DNA from 3 places in the Peribacillus sp. P4_C12 genome. Region 3 is predicted to be linked to each of the others. Evidence: riboswitches for the same ligand, from Rfam matches in the RefSeq annotation. Region 3 holds a riboswitch; each other region holds the start of a gene.

Region 1 (3,283 bases), on a different contig from region 3:
CAATGGCCGCATTCGTTCCGATCGCACTGCCGACAATCATTCTGGTAAACGGAATAAGTGCTACAAGCAAGATGATGAAAGGAACCGACCGCAATATATTGATGACCGGGTTCAATACATTAAAGATCCATTTATTCTCCAGGATGTGACCCTTTCTTGTAATGACAAGTAAGATTCCTAGCGGAAGTCCAATCAGCCCGGAAAATATCAATGAGATGGCTACCATATAAAGTGTGTCACCGAAAGCTGTCGACAGCTGGTCTGCCGTTATTTCCATTCCCCAAAGTGTATTACCCATTTATCTGCACCTCCTGGACGAGAATCCCCTCATCTTTAATATATTGATAAGCCTTGTCCACCTCTTGTTTGTTCCCTGTCACTTCAATAATTAAATTTCCAAAAGGTGTTTCCTGAATTTCAGAAATATTAGCTGATAAAACACTTAAATGAACATCAAATTTCTTCGAGATGGTTGAAAGTAAAGGATTGCCTGATGTAGTACCAATAAAGTTAATTTTCCAAATAATCGGAATATATGATCCGATATTTTTCAGGAAACTTTGTGGGATCTCGTCGTGAATAACAGTTCGTACAAAGTTTTTTGCGATATCTGTTTGGGGCTTCGCAAAAACTTCGAAAACCGAACCTTGTTCAACCACGCGTCCGCCTTCCATGACCGCAACCTTATTGCAAATTTCCCTAATTACAGACATTTCATGAGTGATTAGCAAAATGGTAATATTATATTCTTTATTAATTTTTTTTAAGAGTTGCAGTACAGCACTCGTTGTTTGTGGATCCAATGCTGACGTCGCTTCATCACACAAAAGAATCGATGGGTTGGTAGCCAACGCTCTAGCAATCCCTATTCGTTGCTTTTGACCGCCAGACAATTGTTCCGGATAACTCCTTGCTTTACTTGATAAGCCAACGAACTCTAACAACTCGCCTACCCGCTCTTTGATTTCTTTACTGGGAGTTCCCGATAAAACTAGCGGCATGGCAATATTATCAAAAACTGTCTTTGAGTTAAGTAAGTTAAAATGTTGAAAAATCATGCCGATTTTTTTCTTTTCTGCCCGTAATTCCTTCGGATTCAATTTGGTTAAATCCTTTCCCCCAACAATAACCTGTCCATCTGAAGGGTGTTCGAGTAGATTGACTAACCGAATCAACGTACTTTTTCCGGCTCCACTATAACCGACAACACCAAAAATATCGCCTTTTTCAACTGTCAAATTAATTCCTTTCAAAGCTTCAACAGTCTGTTTCTTTGTTTGATAAACCTTTTTAACATTTTGAAACTCAATCATTCTGTCTCCCCCCATGCTGTTTATTTGTACGAATTCATTATCCAGAGAAGAGCTTTGCAAAGTTTCATAATGATAGGGTTAAATTTTCGTAACTCACGAGTAATTGTGTGAAACTCACGAGTAAATGCGCGAAACTCACGAGTAAATCTGTCAAACTCACGAGTAATTGCTTATAATTCACGATTAGTGCGCAAAACTTGCGAATAATTACACCAATTCTCCAAATAACCATATACATTCTGAATAAACAAAAGAGGCCTCTTCCGTCATCAGACAGAAGAGGCCTCTTTTAGACATAAAAAAGAGTAAACTCTTAAATTAATTATCTAAGAAAAGCTCCTTCTTATCTTTCAAACTTTCGTCCGTTGGAATTAGCACAGTATTTTTACAAAAGTAAAAACCCGCTGCCGAGGTATCATAGGGCCAAGTCCCTCCACATCTCTTGATAAGAAATAACGTATTTATTTAATTATGTTCCTCACTATATATTCAAATTTCACTAATGTCAACTCTATTTTGAATAATCTAAAATATTTTTATAGTATAATTATTAATCGTTCATTTAACTATACCTTAAGACAGGTCAGATTTTGCCCTGCATACCATGTATACGGTCAACCTAGGCATAGACTCTATTACAAAAAAACGAAAACATAACGAAGTCAGTCAGGATCAGGACTTCCTTCCTCATAAGGAAAGCTCTGTATCTTGATAAAATAACGGCAAACTTTTGGCAAACTCACTATTCGGGTTGCTACTCACGGTCTGCCTTATCCATGCGGGGAGCTCCCTGCGCCCCCCACTCTTACAATCTTTTGATTGGGGTTTACGTTTGTTTTTGAGTTTTTGACCATTTTTTGATAGCAAACTTTCGGTACGTTTAGTTTCAAAAAGAAAAGACAATAATATATAGTTCCATATATTTCGTGGTGAAAATGCGGTTATAAACTTTTTTGCATCTGTTTTAAATATGTGAGTACCCTTTGCCCTCATATCTGTAATAATAAAAGTTCATTTATTATTAGAGGGAAGGAAGACTACACATGTTTTTTTCACCTTTAGCATCTTTATAAAAGCTCTTTCCTTAGAAGAGTTTATTTCTTTTAATTAAAAAACAATCGATAGGGTTTGAATTCTATAGTATGTCTACTTTCTTATCAGCAAAAACAAATCGCTATTTAGAAGCTTCTAATTTTGTCGATATCTACTCAGAATTTGTAGATATTTCTCGGGAAATTGTTGAAATTTGAAAATGGTGATTCCGAATAGTTGGAACAAAGGAATTTCTACTTTAAATTTGATTGCCTTAGGTTTAAATAGTTATAACGCAAATTAACACCTTAATATCGTAAAAGAGAMTAAAAAAAAGGTAATGAAACCTTTTTCTTATTGCAGTAATGGTTCGTAATGGGTTCTTTGTTGTTCAGTTTTAAGCTATGACATATCGTTTGTCAGTTAGATGTTCATTTCACGCGTAGCTGCGAGTTCATTGGTTAAAAATTAAGATCTCTTTTAATTGAATGGGAACATGGGTTAAATAAATTGTCATATATATCGGGTATCGCTATCTCTTTTAAAAACTTCTAATTTTGTCGATATCTACTCAGAATTTGTAGATATTTCTCGGGAAATTGTTGAAATTTGAAAATGGTGATTCCGAATAGTTGGAACAAAGGAATTTCTACTTTTGATTTGGGTGCCTTAGGTTTAAATAGTCATAACGTAAATTAACACCTTAATATCGTAAAGGAGACTAAAGAAAAGGTAATGAAACCTTTTTCTTATTACAGTAATATTTCGTAATGGGTTCTTTGTTGTTCAGTTTTAAGCTATGACATATCGTTTATCAGTTAGATGTTCATTTCACGCGGAGCGCGAGTTCATTGGTTAATAACATTAAGATCTATTTTAATTGAATGGGAACATGGGTTAAATAAATTGTCATATGTATCGGGTATCGCTATTTCTGT
Region 2 (3,283 bases), on a different contig from region 3:
TAGTGTAGAAAGAATTTTATGTAGATGGTCAATATACTCACGTTTACCATCATTTATTTTTTGATCACTTATTTTTTTCAAGTTACCTCCATTACTGTTAATCAAGTCGTTTGTTCCAATATAAACAATAAACGTGTCGGCTTTGTCCAATTTCGTGTTAATTTGATTACCTTCAAGCTGATCAATGACACCATCTGTAACCTGGCCTTTAATACCGTAATTCCAAAAACGGACTTTTTTTTCAGAATCAGGATTATTCAATTCATCCTCCAGACCTTCTACATAACCTTCCCCATCCTTATCACCTTTTCCATAGGTTAACGAATCTCCAAAAGCCATCACATCTTCCGACTCTGAAGCCTGAAACTTATATGCAGCAAAACAAATAACTAGTACAATTACGAATAAACCTACTATTTTATTCATTCGTTTCCCCTTATGTAATGTATTTACTATGAAGTATTTTATCTTGTAATTACCCCAAAAATGAACATACTTAACATGCAAAAAAATGAATTGTCAGATAAACTGTAAAAAGTGTATGATACAATAAAAGCATTCAATGGAACGGGTTTTCGTCAACCTCCTTTTATTCATTAATAGGATGGGAATCCCAAGTTTCTGGAGGTTGTATACATAATAAGGATAGGAGTTAAAATGATGGATAGTTACATAGAGTTTAGGGATGCAGAACTAACAGATTTACCAAGAGTAGTCGAAATATATAATTCGACTATTGCGTCAAGGATGGTCACTGCAGATACAGAACCTGTTTCAGTTCAATCGAGGCTTAAATGGTTTGAGGAACATCATTCAGAAAAACGACCGCTTTATATTATTACATTCGAAGGAAAAACTGCTGGATGGATGAGTTTTCAATCTTTCTATGGTAGGCCAGCCTATGATTCCACTGCCGAGATCAGTATATATATTGATGATTATTTCCGGGGAAAAGGAATTGGACAAATTTCGATTCAAAAGGCAATTGAAGTGAGTCCAAAATTAGGAGTTAAGACACTACTTGGTTTTATATTTGCTCACAATACACCGAGCATAAGACTGTTTTCTAAATTTGGTTTTGAAGAATGGGCGCATTTACCTCAAGTTGCCGAGCTAGATGGTATTGAACGGGATTTAGTAATCCTTGGTAAGCGTGTTAATATTTGAATTTCATTACATAAAAGCTATTGCCTTCATTCAGCAGTAGCCTTTTTTAGTTTAAATGAAGGAATCTATTTTAAAGTCACTGACGAAATTTAAAAATCACTATAAACTTTCTTAAGCAAAAAATATTCTGATTTTCTTTTATTTGTTATAGCATTTAACAGCGAATCCAATTCTTGACTTGCTTGAACAGTTAGAAGGCTTGTAAAACCATAATCAGCTGCCAATTTAATCATTTCCCGTCTCTTTTCTTCTATTCTTTCTACGGTTATCTGTGGGGGCATCTATAGTCACTTCCTATTTATTCAATTTTCTTACATCTTTTATGATAAAGAAATAAGTAGTTAAAATCAACCATATATGGAAATTAAAATGTGTTATTCCACTAGATAAATGTGACAAAAAGCCTATTCCATTCCCTGTTTGTGTCTTTTTTATGACATTTTATATTCTAGACAAATAAAAAAGCATTCACTCATGTACACTGCGAATGCTTTAATAATATTCATCAGATTAAATAATATTTTAAGATAGTAAAGTATTTTAAGAACTCTTACTATGTCATCCACTCTGAAGGAGACTCGATATTAGGTCTATTTATTACAATCTTATATTCATCTTCAAGCACTTTTAATGGAACATCATAAAGATGTCTTTCATCAGAGGTTTTATAAACTCCATTCGCTAATAACTCTTCAATCAGCAATGCCTTCCTCTGTTCAATTCTCTTAAATAATTCTGCCATGTAAATGGCTCCTTTCCTTGTCTTCATCAGCCCGCTTTCATATGAGCTAAATTGTAGTAACAGGTTTCATTTTCACCAAATTATATTTTTTCTATTATGTCACTAAACGTTATTTCACAAAAATAAAAGCCTCTTCTAATTCAAGAAGAGGCTTACAGTAGTCCGTTCGGCTCTTCTTATCTTCCAAGCGTATGCTTGTTGGATGTAGCACAGTTCCCAAAATGGGTCTGCTGCCGAGGTTTCTTTGGGCCAAGTCCCTCCACCTCTCTGGATAAGAATTCAATATATAAATGATGTAGACATGATTTTATCCCAATATTCTTCAAAAGTCAATCACATGGTTCTCCCTTTTTTTGATAGGTATTCTCTATAGATCCCATTCAAATTGGGTTGCAATTTCCTGGCTTTCTGATATGATGTCAGTAATTACATACATTCACACCACTAGGGGAGTCTTTTTAAGACTGAGATGGAATTTGTTCCGGACCCTTTGAACCTGAACCGGATCATACCGGCGGAGGGAAGTGGATGATATCGTCTTTAAACACATGACTTTATCCATCTGCCCCGCTCCGTTTTTCAGGAGCGGTTTTTTTTTAGATGGAAAAAGTGAATAATTAGACTGCTAGGGGAGCACTTTTGCTGAGAATCAAACCCTTTGCACCTGATCTGGTCATACCAGCGGAGGGAAGCAGGCTGTAAGAAGGAATTTGCTTCTTCCTCGGTAACAGCCGCTTTCTTTCAGAGAGCGGTTTTTTTGTTGATCAGATAGTGTATGCACACTTTACAATTTTAGTAAATTTTAAATTTCAAGGAGGATGTACCATGGAGAATACAGAATTAGAAACCTTCAGTGATAGACTTCATGAACGGGCAAAAGGAATCTGGAAAAGGAACCATACACATCCCTTTGTTCAGGCGATTGGAGATGGGACGCTTTCAGAAAAGAAATTTGCCTATTACCTAAAGCAGGACTATATCTATCTAATGGATTATTCCAAACTCTTTGCGTTAGGAGTCATCAAAGCTCATAATCTCGAAACTATGGCTAAGTTTGCAAGTATTTTGAATGAAACCCTTCAAGTAGAAATGGATATCCATCGACATTATGCTTTGGAATTCGGAATCAGCTCAATCGAATTGGAAAATACAGAACCCACCCCAACCACTCTAGCTTATACGGGTTACATGCTAAATGCAGCCCAAAATGGGACTTTGGCCGACCTGATCGCCTGCCTCCTTCCATGCGCTTGGGATTATTATGAGATCGGTTTGCTATTAAAAGAACAAAATGGTGAAGCATTAGAAAACAATCGCTATGCTGATTGGATTAAATCCTATTCGTCTCCTGAATTCGGTGAAGCACACAAATGG
Region 3 (3,283 bases):
CGATATCACAAACGGCTTTAATATCAGTCACCTTAAGCAATGGATTTGAAGGTGTTTCAATGTATATCGCTCTCGTATTAGGTTGAACGGCTGCTTTAACGCTTTCGAGGTCCGTCATATCAACGAAAGTATGCTCGATGTTGAAGCGGGTCAACACGCTTGTAACCATCCGGAACGTACCGCCATACACATCTTCTGAGATGACGATATGGTCGCCAGCAGAAAGCAGAAGGAATGCTGTTGAAATGGCCGCCATACCTGATGAAAAGGCAAAGCCGCGAGTACCATCTTCAAGCTCGGCAATGATATCTTCAAGTGCTTCCCGTGTTGGATTTCCGCTCCTGCTGTAATCGTACTTGCCGAATGTATCGATATCAGTTTGATGGAAAGTGGAAGCGTGCTGAATAGGGACGCTCACACCGCCTGTTGTCGGATCGAATTTATGCTGGTTATGAAGTAATTTGGTTTCAAAACTGAAATCATGATTTGTCATCGTAGTGCCTCCCTTTTTACATGTGCAAATGCTTGTTGCAGGTCTTGAATTAAATCGTCGCTGTCTTCGATGCCAACCGAGAAGCGTAGAAGTCGATTACAAACCCCATTAGCAGTTCTAACTTCAAGAGGGATATCGGCATGTGTTTGTGTAGCCGGATAGGTGATGAAGCTTTCAACGCCTCCAAGACTTTCTGCAAATGAAATTAATGAAAGTGATTGTAAAAATGGATTGACAGCTGCTTCGTCAATTATCCGGAAAGAAATCATACCACCTCTACCGGGATACAGGACGTCCGTTACACATTCATGTTCTGATAAATAATCTACAAGGATTTTGGCGTTCTTTTCATGACGTTCCATCCGCAGTGCCAGGGTTTTCATTCCGCGCATTAACAGCCATGAATCAAATGGGCTCAACACCGCTCCTGTTCCATTATGATGGAAGGCAATCGAATCACATAATTCTGCACCTTTAGCCACGATTAGTCCAGCCAGAACATCATTATGACCACCGAGATACTTCGTTGCGCTATGGATTACAATATCAGCTCCAAGCAGGATAGGCTGCTGCAGAAGCGGCGTATAAAAAGTGTTGTCAACAATCAACAGTAAATTAAATTGTTTGGCAAGTGCGGCAACAGCGCTAATATCTGTTTGCTGCATAAGAGGGTTAGTGGGAGTTTCGATAAAGATGGCTTTTGTTTGAGGAGTAATAGCTTTTTCGATATCCTCTAAACAACAAGTGTTTACATAGTCACACTGTAAGCCCCATTTTTTAAAACCTTGTTCTAGCAAACGATATGTACCACCATATAGATCTTCGCTGACTATCCATGCATCACCTGATTTAAATAAGGCTAGTATGGTCGAAATGGCCGCCATTCCTGAACTGCAGGCATATCCTTGGTCGCCTCTTTCAAGGTTGGCGATGGATTGTTCCAAAAGTTGACGTGTTGGATTACCTGTCCTTGTGTAATCGAATCCAGTTGATTGGCCAATTCCTTCGTGACGGAAAGCTGTCGAAAAGTAAACCGGCGGATTGACTGTTCCTGTCGCCGTTTCACTGCGATTACCTAGTTGAGCAAGATATGTTTCTGTTTTATACATAGTTTTCACTGCTCCTTTGTGTTTTATAAAATAAAAAAAGTCTTCTTTAAGAAGAAGACTTGGTTAAGTATGGACGAGTCATTCTTCTTATCTTCCAAGTTCACAAACTTGTGGAATTAGCACCTTTTCATTGGTTTGAAACAAATGAAGGTTGCTGAGGTGTCATCGGGCCATTCCCTATACCTCTCTCGATAAGAGTTTAGATTATTCAATTTCTTTTGAATTTACTATATATATATAGTGCTGTCAAGAACATTCTGGGAAAATATTGCTTGATAATTCTTTATTGGTTAATTAGGACTAGCGTTGTCAAAACATGATTGGTCCAATAAAAAACCCCTAAAATATTGTGGAAACCGATGGTATAAGGTGTTGAGATTCTTTAAAAGACTTTGTTTAATTAAATGGATTTTCTGAAATATAGGGAAGGTTTTGTTCAGTTTTTTTGCTTTAAAATAATAAAATTTGTACAATGAATAGAGAGAATTAATAATATGTCATTATTCATTTCATATACATAAGGTTTTCGGTGGATAGTGCAAACATAGGAGGAGAACACATGGAATACAGAATCGAACGAGATACGATGGGTGAAGTGAAAGTTCCTGCTGATAAGTATTGGGGAGCACAAACCGAGAGAAGCCGTAACAACTTCAAAATTGGTAATGAAAAAATGCCGATTGAATTAGTCCGTGCGTTTGCATATGTAAAGCAAGCGGCAGCTAAAGTGAACTATGACCTTGGTGATCTTTCAGAAGTGAAAAAGAATGCCATCGTTAAAATTTGTGGCGAAATTCTAGAAGGTACACTTGATGAACATTTCCCCCTTGTGGTCTGGCAAACAGGCAGTGGCACGCAAAGTAATATGAATGTGAATGAAGTGGTCGCTAACAAAGGGAATGAATGGTTAAAAGAAAACGGTGAGTCCGAAACCCTTCACCCAAATGATGATGTCAACAAGGCGCAAAGCTCTAATGACACATTCCCAACGGCTATGCATATTGCAGCCTATATGGAAGTTGCTGAAAAATTAGTACCGGCGATTAAAGTACTTCGTGATACTTTTGCAGCAAAAGAAAAAGAATTCTGGGATCTTGTGAAAATTGGACGTACACATCTTCAAGATGCAACACCACTAACTTTAGGTCAAGAAATCTCTGGTTGGAAAGCGATGCTTGATAAAGACTTAGTGATGATTGAAGAAAGCAGTCAAAAACTATTGAATCTAGCACTAGGCGGTACAGCTGTAGGTACTGGGATCAATACGAAAAAAGAATTTCCAGGACTTTCTGCAAAACAAATCGCGGCGGATACAGGACATTCTTTCGTAACATCGGATAATAAGTTCCATGCATTAACAAGTCATAACGAAATTGTTTACGCTCATGGCGCATTAAAAGCATTAGCAGCGGACTTAATGAAAATTGCGAACGATGTTAGATGGCTGGCAAGCGGCCCAAGAAGCGGAATCGGTGAAATCGCTATTCCTGAAAACGAGCCAGGTAGCTCTATCATGCCAGGTAAAGTAAATCCAACACAAAGTGAAGCGCTAACAATGATTGCGACACAAATTGTTGGTAACGATGCAACAATCGGCTTTGCAGCAAGCCAAGGTAACTTCGAATTGAACGTATTCAAACCAGTTATCATTTATAACTTCCTACAAACTGTTAAATTATTG

What was found. Region 3 has a riboswitch for S-adenosylmethionine ahead of AC1DUW_RS07585 (methionine biosynthesis PLP-dependent protein). Riboswitches for the same ligand answer to the same signal wherever they lie in the genome.
Region 1: linked by a shared signal. The riboswitch ahead of AC1DUW_RS10385 (methionine ABC transporter ATP-binding protein) and the one ahead of AC1DUW_RS07585 (methionine biosynthesis PLP-dependent protein) in region 3 are both predicted to bind S-adenosylmethionine.
Region 2: linked by a shared signal. The riboswitch ahead of AC1DUW_RS07695 (Fur-regulated basic protein FbpA) and the one ahead of AC1DUW_RS07585 (methionine biosynthesis PLP-dependent protein) in region 3 are both predicted to bind S-adenosylmethionine.

What each region holds. Positions count from the first base shown of each region.
Region 1 covers NZ_JBFUIB010000049.1:10,974-14,256, forward strand. The annotation lists gene AC1DUW_RS10380 (methionine ABC transporter permease) at 1-277, opposite strand, end outside; gene AC1DUW_RS10385 (methionine ABC transporter ATP-binding protein) at 291-1,313, opposite strand; SAM riboswitch class I at 1,654-1,765, opposite strand.
Region 2 covers NZ_JBFUIB010000028.1:3,162-6,444, forward strand. The annotation lists gene AC1DUW_RS07680 (DUF459 domain-containing protein) at 1-426, opposite strand, end outside; gene AC1DUW_RS07685 (GNAT family N-acetyltransferase) at 661-1,167, shown strand; gene AC1DUW_RS07690 (aspartyl-phosphate phosphatase Spo0E family protein) at 1,257-1,448, opposite strand; gene AC1DUW_RS07695 (Fur-regulated basic protein FbpA) at 1,721-1,909, opposite strand; SAM riboswitch class I at 2,083-2,187, opposite strand; TPP riboswitch at 2,346-2,449, shown strand; TPP riboswitch at 2,527-2,616, shown strand; gene tenA (thiaminase II) at 2,735-3,283, shown strand, end outside.
Region 3 covers NZ_JBFUIB010000027.1:10,944-14,226, forward strand. The annotation lists gene metC (cystathionine beta-lyase) at 1-493, opposite strand, end outside; gene AC1DUW_RS07585 (methionine biosynthesis PLP-dependent protein) at 490-1,602, opposite strand; SAM riboswitch class I at 1,687-1,800, opposite strand; gene fumC (class II fumarate hydratase) at 2,162-3,283, shown strand, end outside.